DNA from 3 places in the Rossellomorea sp. RS05 genome. Region 1 is predicted to be linked to each of the others. Evidence: riboswitches for the same ligand, from Rfam matches in the RefSeq annotation. Region 1 holds a riboswitch; each other region holds the start of a gene.

What was found. A riboswitch is a leader RNA that binds a small molecule or an ion and turns the genes downstream of it on or off. The one in region 1 is predicted to bind cyclic di-GMP.
Region 2: it holds a riboswitch for cyclic di-GMP, as region 1 does, so the genes downstream of both, ABJ225_RS19805 (EAL domain-containing protein) here and ABJ225_RS15540 (anti-repressor SinI family protein) in region 1, are expected to answer to the same signal.
Region 3: it holds a riboswitch for cyclic di-GMP, as region 1 does, so the genes downstream of both, ABJ225_RS13710 (hypothetical protein) here and ABJ225_RS15540 (anti-repressor SinI family protein) in region 1, are expected to answer to the same signal.

The regions. Positions count from the first base shown of each region.
Region 1 is NZ_JBDKWY010000006.1:97,332-102,395, forward strand. It holds gene fabZ (3-hydroxyacyl-ACP dehydratase FabZ) at 1-215, shown strand, start outside; gene ABJ225_RS15525 (class D sortase) at 264-833, opposite strand; gene ABJ225_RS15530 (helix-turn-helix domain-containing protein) at 824-1,117, opposite strand; gene ABJ225_RS15535 (LPXTG cell wall anchor domain-containing protein) at 1,366-2,025, shown strand; cyclic di-GMP riboswitch class I at 2,341-2,463, shown strand; gene ABJ225_RS15540 (anti-repressor SinI family protein) at 2,495-2,647, shown strand; gene ABJ225_RS15545 (helix-turn-helix domain-containing protein) at 2,697-3,017, opposite strand; gene ABJ225_RS15550 (YwpF-like family protein) at 3,115-3,555, opposite strand; gene ABJ225_RS15555 (single-stranded DNA-binding protein) at 3,817-4,179, shown strand; gene ABJ225_RS15560 (hypothetical protein) at 4,198-4,362, shown strand; gene ABJ225_RS15565 (DEAD/DEAH box helicase) at 4,547-5,064, opposite strand, start outside.
Region 2 is NZ_JBDKWY010000010.1:78,961-84,024, forward strand. It holds gene ABJ225_RS19790 (FUSC family protein) at 1-1,341, shown strand, start outside; gene ABJ225_RS19795 (DUF4097 family beta strand repeat-containing protein) at 1,441-2,301, opposite strand; gene ABJ225_RS19800 (DNA-3-methyladenine glycosylase) at 2,468-3,058, shown strand; cyclic di-GMP riboswitch class II at 3,136-3,218, shown strand; gene ABJ225_RS19805 (EAL domain-containing protein) at 3,284-3,991, shown strand; gene ABJ225_RS19810 (ABC transporter permease subunit) at 4,117-5,064, shown strand, end outside.
Region 3 is NZ_JBDKWY010000005.1:11,867-16,930, reverse strand. It holds gene ABJ225_RS13740 (trans-sulfuration enzyme family protein) at 1-214, opposite strand, end outside; gene ABJ225_RS13735 (redoxin domain-containing protein) at 295-867, opposite strand; gene ABJ225_RS13730 (class I SAM-dependent methyltransferase) at 881-1,405, opposite strand; gene ABJ225_RS13725 (hypothetical protein) at 1,600-1,953, opposite strand; gene ABJ225_RS13720 (type B 50S ribosomal protein L31) at 1,975-2,220, opposite strand; gene rpsN (30S ribosomal protein S14) at 2,232-2,501, opposite strand; gene ABJ225_RS13710 (hypothetical protein) at 2,672-2,944, opposite strand; cyclic di-GMP riboswitch class I at 3,042-3,128, opposite strand; gene ABJ225_RS13705 (peptide MFS transporter) at 3,270-4,595, opposite strand; gene ABJ225_RS13700 (murein hydrolase activator EnvC family protein) at 4,972-5,064, opposite strand, start outside.

The sequences.
Region 1 (5,064 bases):
AGAAGGAAGACAACAGAGGAAGACTTGCTTTCTTTACCGGAATTGATAAGTGCCGCTTCAAGCGTCAGGTGAAACCAGGGGATCAGCTCAGACTTGAAGTCGAAATGGTCCGCTTCAAAGGTGCCATCGGAAAAGGGAAGGGCGTTGCCACCGTTGACGGGGAAGTAGCCTGCGAACTTGAGATGATGTTTGCCCTTGGAGAAAAAAGCGAATAAAGCAAAAAGCCGATCCGCATATGGATCGGCTTTTTTCATGGGAAGGGATCAATGGACGGGGCGCGCATGGATGATGTAGCGCTGATCGGTACTGGAGAGGTACTCGAAGGGATAACAGGTTGATAATGTCAGCATCTCTTCCCCCGCTGGCTCCATCACTGACAGATCGTCCTGATCCACGATCACACTGTCTGTGATCCGATAGGTGAACGTCCCTTCAGCTAGGCGGATCTCCAGTACATCTCCCGGCTTCAGTTCACCCATCCGTGTGAATACTGTATCACGGTGGCCTGCAAGGAAAATCCGTTCTCCTTCGCCTGGAAGTGCAGTAGAGGGCACATGACCGACCCCCTTCTCCAAATCATCCTCATCAGCCCCGGTCACGATGGGTACCTCCCTGTCAAGAGCCGGGATGCGCAGAATCCCGATAGCTTCCCCGTTCTCCCGATCCTCTGAGGGAGTCCCGGCACCCGCACTGATGGCCTTTTGGGCGGAAGCCATTGATTCATCACGAGCGTGCTTCTGCTCCTGAATGCCGAAGAGGGAGGCACCCACATACACAAGGCCTGTACAAATCAGTAAAATCCCAATGACTGAGATCCATTTATTCATCGCCATCCTTTGAGAAACCCAAGGAAATCCTTCTTTGTAAGTCCGCCTTCAATCGCCTGCTTGAGCGGGGCGATCCACTCTGCGAGCTCCTCATCTCCTTCCAAAAGTACTGCATCCAACGAAACGTCGAGGGCACTGCTCAGCTTCTGGATGATTTCCAAGGAAGGGTTTTGCTGCAAGCCCCTCTCGATTGAACTGATATATGATTTGGAAACCGATGATCGCTGGGATAGTTCGTTGATGGTTATGTTTTTCTTCTCACGAATTTCCTTTAATCTGCTTCCTAGCATAGGTCGCTCTCCTTTTTGATTGAGTGATTTCATTATAATGAACAGAATTTCTTTTATAAAGTACAAAACATTCAGAAAACGAGAGGCGGAATGAGGATAAGGGAGAAACGGATGGAATATATATCCTAAATCGCTTCATATGATGTTTTGAGAGGTTTCCTTTAAACCGTATACTAAAGATAGGTGTTCATTAAAACGAACAATATGTTTGATAGAGATTACATTTGAGATATAAAGGAATGAACATGATGAAGCATCGGATGCTCTCTTATATTCTTTTTCCCCTCCTGTTCGGTTTCTTTTCTCTCTCGACGGCTCATGGGGAAGGTCCAGGGATGACGATTGAGCCTAACGGACCCTATCTGTTCGATATCAAGAATGCCAAACCCGGAGATTGGGTCGAACGTTCGCTTACCGTCCATAACGAAGGCGATGAAGACCTTGCTTACACTCTTACTGTGAGAAATCTATCGGAGACGGATATTCTATACAACGAATTGGATATGACGCTGCTTCATGGCAACACCATCCTGTTCGATGGGAAATTGAAGGATGCATCTTCCTTCAAAGCAAGGGAGCTTGCGAAGGGCTCAGGAGATGAACTGCTCCTCATCGTTAAAATGCCCTATGAGCTTGGCAACGAGTTCCAGGGAACCGTGGCACGATTCGAGATCCAGGTTCAGGCCTCCTCCTTATTCGCTCCTGACAAGGGAGTGAAGGATGTTGAGGGGACGAACGGTGGGCAGGTGATCCCTGCGGGAGGCGGCCCCTCACCGACAGGTTTCCTGCCGAACACGGGAACGGATCTTTATCGCTGGCTGTTGATCGGCGGCCTCCTTATGACGACGGGGATCATCGTCCTAGCATGTAACGTCCTGATGAAACGAAAATCTGAAAGTGCGGGGTGAAGGGAATGTTCAAAAAAGATTGCAGCCGATGTATGCGTCCATCTTTCAGCAGTGCCGAGAGCGGGGAGTGGATCTGTCCAGCGTGCGGATATGACCTCACGGCACTTCCGGTCAAACCTCCTGTAAGTTTCAGGGAGATTTCTCAGACCGCTGATTCGACAAGGAAAAACAATAGAATCAAGAATTTTCTGAATAGTGTGTAATAATTGGTTATTATGATGGAATTTAGGGTAAAGAATTTTTACTGAGCCGACAAAATCCAACATCTTCTTCCGCAGATGAGGATTATAATGGAATTAAATCCACAGTCAGGTAATCAGATAAAGGCAAACCTGCTGAAAGGCAGGGACGCAAAGTCACAGGTCTAAGGTTGGACATATGCGCAATGATTCCCGTCAGCAGGAGCGTATCGAACACTAGGATGGCTGGATTGCCTGAAATACAGTCATGTATTTTGGGAGGAGATTAAATGGGCAATCGTGAATTGGATCAAGAATGGGTAGAGTTGATGAAAGAGGCAAAAACAGCCGGGATAACGCTGAGGGAGGTCAAGGAATTTCTTGAAGAACCACAAACAGAGCGTTCGCATAAAAAGTATGAGAGCATCGGATCAGTCCTCTGAAGAGTCCTTCCGATGGAAAAAGTCTTGAGAATAGATGATTCTCAAGACTTTATTTTTGTCCAAGCTTCCATTTATTGAATTCGATGAATTCCCGAAATTGATCTTTGGTGATACCGGAATCCATGGCTTCTTCGGTGATTTTCATCCATTCATAGTCCAGTGGTGTTTCTTCCGGAGCATCATGGAGAAGGGCATCCATGGAAATTCCTAGTGCTGCCGATACTTTTTCAAGGAATTGAACGGACGGATTCTGTTGAAGGTTTCGCTCAATGGAGCTTAGATAGGACTTGGCGACGCCTGCCCGGTCAGCCAGCTCCGTCATGGACATCTTTTTTTCCGTACGGTATTTCTTTACTCGTTCTCCGATCAATGAGCTCACCTGCCTGAGGATTTTCGTTCTCGTTGTTATTAGTATAGCAAAATACAGAGAAAGGCTCTATTTGTTTTTACATAATTGTGTATGTTTATCAAGTACCGGCCTTTGAGCTGGCAGGAATCCTCGGTTTTTCCACCATTTTATCTCTGAATGCCTGCAACAGTTCTTCCCCAGACATCCCTTTTTGAATCAAGTCGTCCAACAGGAGTTCGGCGTATTCATTCTTCTGCTTTTTCAGCTTTCCTTCAAACATGATGCTGATATTTGCACCGAGCTCTTTGATGCATCGGATCGACGTCATGAAGGCGGCAGGATCGTTCCCTTTGTGGGAGATCACCACCTGGATCTCAAGGTCCTTGCTTTTTTGTTGGGCCTTTTGGAAGAATTCAATATGATCATTGGTCAGGAGGGTTTCTACGAGCCATGTCTTCTTGCCATCTTCTTTATTGATGATCAGTCCATCCACGATATCAACATCCACGAGTTCGTCGTTTTGAACTACCTGCAGTGAAACCACCTTGAATGTTTTCATCACCGAACCTCCTTAAGGGTTTTTAAAAATTATATCATATGAAGAGGCACACCCCTAGCTCAATTCGCCAACGAGAAAAATCACGCTAGAGGTGAATTTTGCATTTTTAAGGTGGATTTCACCGGTAAAAAGGAAGTTTCCCTAGGAGAAACTCCTGTTATTCTCTTTCATGCCCCTATGAATTTGATGAATTGACGATTTTACAAGTGTGCAGGGAGGGGCTATGATGATAACAATTTCAGAAGAAAGGAGTTAAAAAAAGTGATCAATCAAGTGACGCTTGTTGGCAGGCTGACGAAGGACCCCGAGTCCAGGAAAACCCTTGAAGGAAAATCGGTCCTCAATGTGACTGTGGCCGTGAACCGGCAATTCAAGAATCAGCAGGGGCAGATCGATACGGATTTTGTCCTCTGCACGCTGTGGAACAGGGCGGCGGATAACACGGAAAAATACTGCCGGAAGGGGTCCGTCATCGGAGTGACTGGAAGGATCCAGACGAGATCCTACGAAAATGAAACGGGAAAGCGTACGTATGTGACGGAAGTGGTAGCCGAGAACGTCCGTTTCCTCGACAGCAAGCCTCCCGAAGAAACGAGGAAGGAAGCGATCGAGATCCCATTTTGATGAAGAGGAGAAGAAGGTATGAAAGAGCTGGAAACACGAATCGATCGCTTGGAGCAATTGAACGAAGACCTCATCAAGAAAGTGGCCCGCACCAATGTAGAGAACTTTTATCTATCCCAACGAATTACCGCCCTTGAACAGGGTTATGAATATGCAGGCCCTTCCTTGATCCCCTCATCCTAAGAATCCCTAAGACTTTTACGTACCACCAACCTATACGCTTGAACCTCGCACCACCAACCTCTGTAAAGCTTCTTATATAGAATCAATGAACCCCTCAATTTCTCCTACTATTGACCGGTCTTCCACGAAGACCGGATTTTTTATGCGCAAAACTGGCCATCCGGTGTTTCCAGATGGCCTGATGTTATTCCAATACGAGCAGGGATTGGAGATCCTGGTCGGATAGCTCCGTGACCCACTGGTCGCTGCGGATGATTTCATCGTTGAGCGCTTGCTTTTTCGTAAGCATGGCATCGATCTTTTCTTCGAGGGTTCCGGAAGCGACGAGTTTGTGGACGTGGACGAATCGTTTTTGCCCGATCCGGTAAGCCCTGTCTGTCGCCTGATTCTCGACTGCCGGGTTCCACCAGCGGTCATAATGGACCACATGGTTGGCGGCGGTCAGGTTCAACCCGGTGCCTCCTGCTTTCAACGAGAGAAGGAAGACGGGAAATTCCCCGTTCTGGAAGCGATCGACGAGTTCGTCCCGTTTGGCTTTCGCCATGCTGCCATTAAGGAAAGGCGCGTCGACATTAAATTCTTCTTTCATCATGTCCTGAATCATTTCCCCCATGGAGAGATACTGGGTGAAGATAAGGCATGCTTCTCCTGAATCGAGTGCCGTTTCCACGATGCTCCTCAACTTCTGCATCTTCTCCGAAC
Region 2 (5,064 bases), on a different contig from region 1:
GTCCTGATACGTGTCATCCGTTCTCTAAGAGATGCGGATGTACTCGCTGAAAACTACGAACCTAAAACGCTCGAAGAAACAGAAAAGGCCCTTCAGCAGTTACGATTGATGTTAATGAAAGTGATGACGGAAGAGAAAGACCCTCCTCGCTGGATTTACTTGCTTCGAAGGATCGAGTCGATTTCTAACCATGTCTTGCGGGCTGCCCTTTCCCTCCAGCAGGCATTGAAGGGTAAGAAAGAAAGTGTTCCTCGGGAAGAAATTGAATGCGAAAAAGAAGAGAAAAAAGATAAGCCAGAATTAAAGGGACTGAAATCATCTACGAGAAAGGGAATTCAAGCCTTGTTTGCCGGAGGTTTGGCTATTCTGGCAGGGGAATTGATTGCACCAGCACAGCCATACTGGGTTCTGTTGACCACGTTCATCGTCCAGATGGGGACCGAAACGGTTGGTAGGACGTACTTAAAGGCATTTCAGCGTTCAATCGGTACGGTGATTGGGGCCTTGCTTGGTTTTGGTCTAGCCAACCTCGTTTCGGGGGTAAGACCCCTGGAAGTAGTACTCCTCTTCATGGCACTCTTTTTTTCCTATTATTTATTTTCCGTTTCTTATACGATGATGAGTTTGTTTATTACCATGTTGATTGCCTTCATGTATGACATCCTACTTGGAGGGATTTCATTTGGACTTATGGGTGCAAGGGTACTTGATACGATTATAGGAGCCTTCATTGCCCTTCTTGTATCTGCGCTCATCTTCCCTAAGAAAACGAAGTCCAAGGTGACGGATACGTTTGATGATTTTTTTGATGAACTTAGTGAATATGTCGAATCGTATCTGGACTCATTCCTGAAAGAAAAGAAAAAGCCATTGACGGTCAGGGCATTCGATCTTGATCAAAAAGTCCAGACCATTAAGGATGAGGCGCAATCGATTCTCCAGCGACCTGGTGCAATGACAAAGACCGACCTTGGTCGTTGGCTCACGGTTGTCACAGCCATCAATTACTATGCGAAGCACCTTCTTGCTTCCTCACACCGAAGGAATGAGCCGTTTCCAGAAGAGCTGCAAAAGGGGATTGTAACCATTGGGGACAAACTGACACAAAATATTGAATCGGTCCGGTCCATGATGAAAGATCCATCTGTCCATCATGACCTGTGGAGTCTTGCCGATGAACGCAGAGATATTGAAACACAGGCTCCTGACCGATTGAAGTCCCATATTGATGTGATCCATCATGTGTATTATGTATGGAAGATAAACCAGTCCATAGTGGCTCTTGGGGAAGAGCTTGGTGGGAGCATCAGGGACAAAGACAAAGGCTCGGATATAGCATAAAAACCCTGAAATCCACCTTGAAAACAAACAAAAACAAAACCGAACGATTAGCCTATGCTGGTTAGCATGGGAAGTCGTTCGGTTATTTGCGTTGTTGCTCTATCTTATGATCATATCTCCACTTGTAAGATCAACGTTGATGGAGTGCTCACCCGTCCCTTTCGTTCCCTTGATGGAATCCTCCGTGGTCGTTTTATCCTGTAGTTTAATGGTGCTTAGGATATCTCCACTGCTTGCATTTCCGTTCAGTTTGAAGTTGGCATCCTTAGGAAGCTTCAGGTCAACATCTCCCGATCCGATGGTAAAGTCCACATCACCAGTCAGTTTCTTCATGGAAACGGACAGATCGCCAGATGAGACGGTTCCTTTGAGCGGCCCCTCATATCCGGTCAACAGGACATCTCCTGAATTTAAGACGAGGTTTCCTTTCTTCGTTTTAATATCTTTGGCAACAAAGTCGCCAGATGATCCCTTATAGGTAAAACTTTCTGTATCGAAGTTCCCGATTTTCATATCACCGGACCCCATCACCACCTTCATATCTTGAAGAGACATTGCATCATCAGGTGAAAAGATCAGGTCGCCAGATCCAAGGGCAATCTCTACGTTTTCCGAATAGCCCTGGGGTAGATACACGATAGTGTCGTACCCTTTAGAACCGAAACTGAAGGAGAAAAATTCCTTTGTTTTGACGGAAAGGTTGATTTCATCGCCTTTGTCCTCAAGCTTCATCTTACCTTTTCCATTGAACTCGACCCTGACTTCTTCAGCTTCTGACGTCACGACCTTCGTGTCACCACTTCCGATCGATAGATGGATAAGCTTGGTTTCATCGGTCACCTTGGCGCTGTCCGTGGTTGAACCGCTCTTGGCAAACAGGGTGGTCCGGTCATTGAGTATGAAGAAGACCGCACCGAGTGAAAGTAACGCGACTGCGATGGCAAACATATTTTTTTTCATAGTTCTTTCTCTCCTTGGTTTGTTTTTCCAATCTCTTTATAGTGTAAGGGGAGAGAGGGGTTTTCGCAATGAGCCCCCGGATCAATCTTTCATCGGCCTCTGGTCTTAGAAGGGGTTTGAAACGTGATGAAATGGGGGAGTATGCAGGATGGAAGGTGGGAAGAAGATGACGTATCCTATTGTGAAGAAAGGTTTTTTTGAACAACCGACCCTCAAGCTTGCCAGGTCCCTCCTTGGATGCCTTCTCGTGAAGGAAACGGATGAAGGGGTGACTTCTGGGTATATCGTGGAGACTGAAGCCTATATGGGAGCATTGGACCAGGCAGCCCACAGCTTCGGGAACCGGCGAACCAAGCGGACCGAGGTGATGTTTGGTGAACGGGGGAGCATATACACTTATGTGATGCATACCCACTGCCTAGTCAATGTTGTGAGTGGGGATGTGGGGGTTCCAGAAGCTATTCTTATTCGTGCCGTGGAGCCATTTGAAGGCAAGGATCTGATGAGAGAACGTCGCAAAGGTCAACCAGAAAAAAACTGGACGAGTGGCCCTGGAAAGCTGACTAAGGCAATGGGGATCACTATGGAGGATTACGGAGGTTCCTTTCGAAAGCCGCCCCTCATGATTTGCGAAGGTATGAGGCCTGACAGCATCAAAGAAGGCAGGAGAATCGGCATTGAGAACAGTGGTGAGGCGAGGGATTATCCGTGGAGGTTTTGGATAGAGGGAAATCCTTATGTGTCAAAAGCAAGATAGAAGTAATTTTTAGAAAATAGGGACAAATACCCCCAAATGAGCCATTGTTTATGGTATATTTTACTTATAAAACATACGTCTAGTGGGAAGGCGTTGAACCTGAATGTACGATGGGCGCTTGCATTCAGGGGAGCCAGTAGCGCAACCGACCGCATATGAAGTCTATTTCTATGTGGTTTTTTTGTACCTGCTTGTTCAAAATATACAGAGAGATAAGGGGTCCTAATGAATATTTTCAGTATTTTTCAAGATGACTTAATCTATCACGAATTCCAGCCCTTGTTTCGGCTGGGACATCATCAGTCTCTCTATGCGTATGAGGGGCTCCTCCGCAATACGTTCAATCAGAATCCAGAGCATGTGTTCCAAACGGCCATCAAAGCCAATATCCTGTATAAGCTCGACACCCTGTCCATCACAAAGGCGATGGAGAGCTTCGTGAATACCGGCCTCGACTGTAAGCTGTTCCTGAATATCTATATCACGACCATCCTTCATCCGAGTTTCCGTCACTACTTTGATCATCTGATGAAGACCCACCCTTCAATGGAAGGGAGGCTCGTCCTCGAGATCAATGAATCAAGTGCAGAGGAGCTATGGCAGAATCCCTTATTAAAACAGGCGTTGAAAGGGTTGAGGGAGTATGGGGTATGGTATGCCATCGATGATTTCGGGCAGGGTACCTCTTCCATCAAGAAGTCCATGGAATATGAGCCCGAAGTGATCAAGCTTGATCGCTATTTTGCCATGGATCTTGCTCAAGATCCCAAGAAGCAGCGATTCCTGTCTTTCTTCAGCCAGTTCTATTCCGAAGATACCCTAATTGTCCTCGAGGGGATCGAAAAGCAGGAAGACATGGAGGTTGCCCTTCATCTGGGGATTGCCATCGGACAGGGCTATCATTTGGGCAAGCCGGGAAAACTGCTGGCTTAATCAAAGTACTTATAGGTTTGGCAGGCATCATGCCTTCCCTGTTCTTTATTTACAGAAAATAAATTAAATTGAAAAATATTGAAGAGGAGAGTAGGATAAAGGGAAAAGAGAAAAAGGGGATCCATATGAACAAGTACGTTGTTGTACCGTTACGATTTATTCTGTATTACATACTGGGGATTCTTGGAATCCTTGGGGTGAGCGTCGCACCACAGGTTCTGAGTGAAAAAGGACTGTACAATTTCGTTGCTTTCATTGAAGAATTTCTCAAGTTCACCATCTATTTCGCCGACCCGGGAAACTGGGAATATAACTACAAGGGACAAGTCGACTCCCTTTTCAATGTCCTGTGGGAGCCTTATCTTTATTCCATGACCGTCATATTCGGGGCAATCGCCCTTGGGCTTTTACTAGCGCTGGTATTTGCCATGATCACTTTTTTCCTCCCGACTCCGCTTTCTTCCACGTTGAAGAAAATCCTGAACTTCATGGAGTCGGTGCCGGATCTGCTATTTGCTTTCCTCCTGCAGCTATTCATCGTTTTCTTCTTCAAGAAGTACGGCATCATGCTCATGGAATTCACGGAGTTTGACGGCGTGCAGATATACGCTGCGCCGATCTTCACCCTCGCCATCGTTCCGATGGTCTCCTTCTTCAGGATCCTCCTTCTCGTCATGGAAGAGGAAATGGTGAAAGATCACATTGAATTTGCCAGGAGCAAAGGGCTATCCAAAAGCCGCATCCTCTTCTCACATGTGATGAAGAATATTACACCAAGCTCCTTCTATCATGGGAAGCTCATCATCTGGGGGACCCTGTCGAGTTTATTCATCATCGAAACCCTATTTGATATGAGGGGAATCACCTTCTATATCACACAGGATTTCAGACCCGTCGTGATTGCGTATGCCCTGATCCTTCTTTTCACTCCGTTCTTTTTTATTTATCAAGGGGTGTACCTGTGGATGAACCGTGCTGCTGTGATTGATGATTCCCACTACCGGATCAAAAAGGACAAGATCAAGTTCTCAGAATGGAAGATTTGGGGTTTCATCGCCACTTCGTGGAGGGCT
Region 3 (5,064 bases), on a different contig from region 1:
CCCCTTCAAGGGCTGCTACAAGACCTCCCAGCTCATCAGGATTGGGATTCCCCGTCCGTGTGTATAGATAGGGTGATTTCCCTTCATAGAACCCTTCCAGTTCCTCCAGGGATGAAAAGGAAAAAGCAGATGTTTGATAGATCGGTGTGGTTTTACTTTTGATTTCCTCTGTTCCTTTCAACTGACTATGTACGACCTTGGTGGTGAAATTCATTTCGTGGCCATCCTCTCTCTACGAAAATATGTATGTAGAAGAGTGTACCATATTCAGAAGATTCCGAGAAGAAAAGTGGTTCAATTCATGCCTTCTACCATCTTTTTCATCATTTCCTGGTTCATCGGACCGAGGATTTTATGCTGGATGATTCCCTCCGAGTCGATCATGAACGTGGTTGGGATCGTAATGATGCTGTAGGCATTCCCCACGGCTCCGTCTTTATCAAGGAGTACCGGAAACGTGATCTCGTATCCGTCCACGAACTTTTGCGCCGCACCTTCCATACGCTCCTGGGACGTGAGGTTCACGGCAAGGATTTCTGCACCGGGCTCTTTCTGATAATATTCCTCCATATGGGGCATCTCAGCCTTGCAGGGTGGACACCACGTTGCCCAGAAGTTCAAGATGATCTTCTGTCCCCTATAATCCGAGAGGCGCACTTCTTTTCCTTCCAGTGTGGTCAGGGTGAAGTCCGGTGGCTGATCACCTTTGGAAAGCCCCGTCTCCGCATCGGATAAGTCCATGGATTCACTCGCAAGCTGGGCTGCTGCGTCTTTTTCTTTCTGATCCTGCTGATGCCGGACGAAATTCACCAGGAAGATGGCGACGAGGACACCGATGAGTCCCAATGATAGTATTCGTTTGTTCATGTAATCCCTTCCTTTATAGGCCGGATCTCCGCACAGCCTTTCTGGCAATCAAATAGTAAATGGTCGATCTCAAATACCCTCTCTCCACTTCATAGCCCGCCGACTGAAGCTTCCTCACCAGATCATTGGAAGAAAGGCTGTTCCCCTGTGGGAGCGCTTCCGTTTCAATGATCAGCCAAAGACCGTCATCCCTGAGCATATCCCTGAGATCCTGGATCACTTTGACAAGATTCGGCAACTCATGGAGCACAAATCTCGTAATGACCTTATGAAGCGTGTTCTGTGAAAAACGGAAATATTCAAATGACATATGTTCATAAAGGATGTTTTCTACCTGCAGTTCCTCCGCGCGCCGCTTCAGCTCTTCCAGGGCACCCCGGTCGAGGTCGATGGCATGCACATCGGTACTCACGATACGCGCAATCGGAATCGTCAGAAAGCCTGTACCGCAGCCGAGGTCGGCCACATGATCCCTTTCATTCAACTCAAGTAGATCCAGCAGCTCTTCAGATGTGATTGTATTTGTTTCGGCAGCCATGGGGACTCCTCCTTTAGAGTGAAGATATCCCTAGCTTGCCCCTCATATGAATTATTACAGATGGAGGAGAAAAATCAACCCGGATCAACGCAAAAAGATCCCATGAGCGGGATCTTTTTGTGAACATTTGTCAGGTCGGGTGAGATGAATGGGGCTTTATACGTAATCATTCCGATTTATAGAGCATGGGAAGGCTACTGCTCCTCCGGTTCCATGGAGAAATAAAAGTACTGGGTATCACCCTGTCTGAATCGGTCGGTGCAGTCGATCCAAGTCATGCGGCTGAGGCGCAGGTCCATCTCGGCATTGATCGTTTCTTCGATCTTTCTCATTGTTTGGATGAATTCACCGAATGACAAGCTGAAATGGGCTGCTGCCTGCCTGTGAGGGGCATGTTTGACCAGGAGCTGCATGAACTCTTCTGATGTGGCAGACATACTCGCATATTCATCTTCAAGAGCCGTGACGAACTCATACATGCTTCTTTCCGGTGCCGGCAGTGACGCCACGATTTCCCTGCCGATGATTTCCATTAAGTGCTCATTCATCCCAACCACTCCCGATCGTCCTTACTTCATATTGTATTTTTTCATGAATCGTTCTGCGCGTCCATCCCTGTCGGTGAATTTTTCACGGCCCGTATAGAATGGGTGACTGTCCGAGCTGATCTCGACCTTCAAGAGTGGATAGGTCTTCCCGTCTTCCCACTCCATCGTTTCATTCGACTGTTTTGTTGAGCCTGTCAGGAAGGTGAATCCGCTGTTTGTATCCATGAACAGGACCTCTCGATATTCTGGATGTATGTTTGTTTTCATGTCTTTTCCTCCTACCAGCTTGATTTTTTGACGCCTGGGATCTGACCTTTATGGGCATATTCCCTGAAGGCGATCCGTGACATTTTGAATTTCCTCATATACGCCCGCGGTCTGCCCGTCACTTCACAGCGGCTTTTGAGCCTCGTTGGGGAAGAATCCCTCGGAAGCTTGGCAAGGGCCTCGTAATCTCCCTTTTCTTTCAGCTCCCTGCGGAGTTCCGCGTATTTCGCCACGATTTCACGGCGCTTCTTTTCTTTGACCACTTTTGATTTTTTGGCCATGTTTTCACCTCTATTTCTAATATCAAATTAACAAATCGTAATCATTACGTTTTAAAACGTATGAGTATATTAAACCATATCACCTCATGAAATGCAACCACCCTGTTTCGCACGTAAAAAAGACCCCTTCCACTAAGAGAACGGGTCCGTCTGCACAGGTCCATCAGTTATCAATGAACCAGCGAATCTTCATTTTCCAAGTATTCCTTCAGGGCATCCAGAATCAGGATCAAGTAAGAGGTCGAGTTTCCTCCCCGCTGGTCGATGAGGCGGATATCCTGCACAATCCGTTTGACTTCTTTCAATTCGAGCGTTTGGACAAGGATGTCGCTGACCTGTTCTGCTGAGTAGTTACCAAGATAGGTTTGCTTGAGGGTGGTGCGGCTTCTTCTGCAGAAGCTCTTCAGTAGCCTTCTAGCTTCATGTGCCTTGAGCGTTTCCATGTTTTCACCTCGCAAATGAAAATCGTATGTACCATAAAAAAAGCCTGCCAAAAAAGAATGGCAGGATTAAATGCTTGGCATTTAATGGTCATTCCTTTTCGGTAACCCGGCGATCTTAGTTTTTCCAAACCTTAGACCCGTGGCTTTGCGTCCCGGCCTTTCAACCGGTTTGCCTTTATCGAAGAAATTCGCTGGCTGGCTTTCCTATTACTAGGTATTACAACAATTATACTAGAAAACGTAATGCTTGAAAACAGAGAGTTCATATATGTTCTAAAATAGACATTTTTTCACTCTGTCACCACTCTTATGCAGGTACAAGCAACTACTCCATCAATTTCGCAATCGGTTTTGATACGAACAGGACGATGATCCCAAGGACAATCGTGACGATCCCGATCAAACCGAAAATATCGAAGTATCCAAGAGATTGAGTGTACGTTGCAAGGACACTTGCAAGCTTATTGGCTACGGCTGAACTGGCAAGCCAAACGCCCATGAGCACGGATGTCAATTTAAGCGGGGACAGCCTGCTGACCATGGATAGGCCGACAGGTGAAATCATCAGTTCCGCCAACGTATGAAGGAAGTAGGTGAAGACCATGAACAGCATGTTCACCCTTACCTGTGAATCATCACCGACCATGACTGAGGCCGGGATCAAGATAAAGAATCCAAGACCCACGGTGATCAGACCCATACCCATCTTGGTAGGCGTCTTGAAATCACCATTTTTCGTCTGGGAAAGTTTGAACCAGAGCATGGACATGATCGGTGCCAGCAGCATGATGAACAGGGAGTTCAACGACTGGAACCATTCCGTCGGGATGATGAAATCGCCGAGATGACGATCGATGTTTTCTTCTGTGAACAGTGTAAGCGAGCTTCCAGCCTGTTCAAATGCTGTCCAGAACGCGATGGTGATCACGGCAAGAATGACAATGGCAATCGTCCTGCGCACTTCCTGTTTCGTCAGGGGTGCCTTGCTGGCAGTCTCGGTGTGCTCCTGCACCTTCTTGGCTGACTCTTTACCGATATCACCAAGGTATTTGTTCCCAAGGGTATTGAATAGCACCTGGCCGACAACCATACCGATCGCGGCTGTCAGGAAGCCGTATCTATAGTCCATGAGACCGACGACAAGGGGAGCGACGAACGCACCCAGGTTCACACCCATATAGAAGATGGTGAACGCACCGTCCCGTTTCGGGTCATTGATATGATAGAGTTCGCCGACGATCGTCGAGATATTCGGTTTGAAGAATCCGTTCCCGATGATCAACAGGGCGAGACCCAAGTATAGGGCACCCATGCTTTGATGAAGGAAGATCGAGAAGTTCCCGAGTGCCATGAGGACCCCACCGATCGTGATGGCCGTCCGTCTAGGCAGGAATCGGTCTGTCAGATAGCCTCCGATGATCGGGGTGAGATAAACCGCCGAGGTGAACGTACCGTATAAACTTATTGCCGTCGTCTTATCGGCTCCCAGTCCACCGTTGATGGCCGTGGCGGTCAAATAAAGGACAAGGATGGCCCTCATCCCATAATAACTGAATCGCTCCCAAGCTTCTGTTGCAAATAGAAGATAAAGCCCAGGAGGATGCTTCTTTCTGAACTCAGATGACTGCTCTTGATGTATGTTTGCTTCCACGATGATGAATCCTCCTTTGAAACTGTAAAACACATACTCTGCCGACATGGGCAGAAGCGGATAAAACTGTTGAAATAGAAAGAAATAACCTAGCTGTGAGGGGGTATTTATTCATTCTAATGAATGTTTATAATAATTGTCAAACATATATTATGAATTCATAATATTAAATTTATAATAATTAAGTAGGTGTTCTATTATTTGGAATCTCTTACGAAATCATCCTTACGTAAAGGTGAAATGATTGAATGTGAATTAAGGAAAGAATGAAACTTTCGTGGGGCTTGTGCGTACATATGAGTAAGGATTTCTGAAAGACATCGGAAAAAACGGCACAAAAAAAACATCCCCTCCGATTGGAAGGGATGCCTGGGAATTAGAAGTTGATGTATTGACGCGGATTGACCGCATTGGATTTCGCTGCGTTCCAAGGTCCTGCGTGAAGCTCGAAGTGCAGATGCTGACCGAA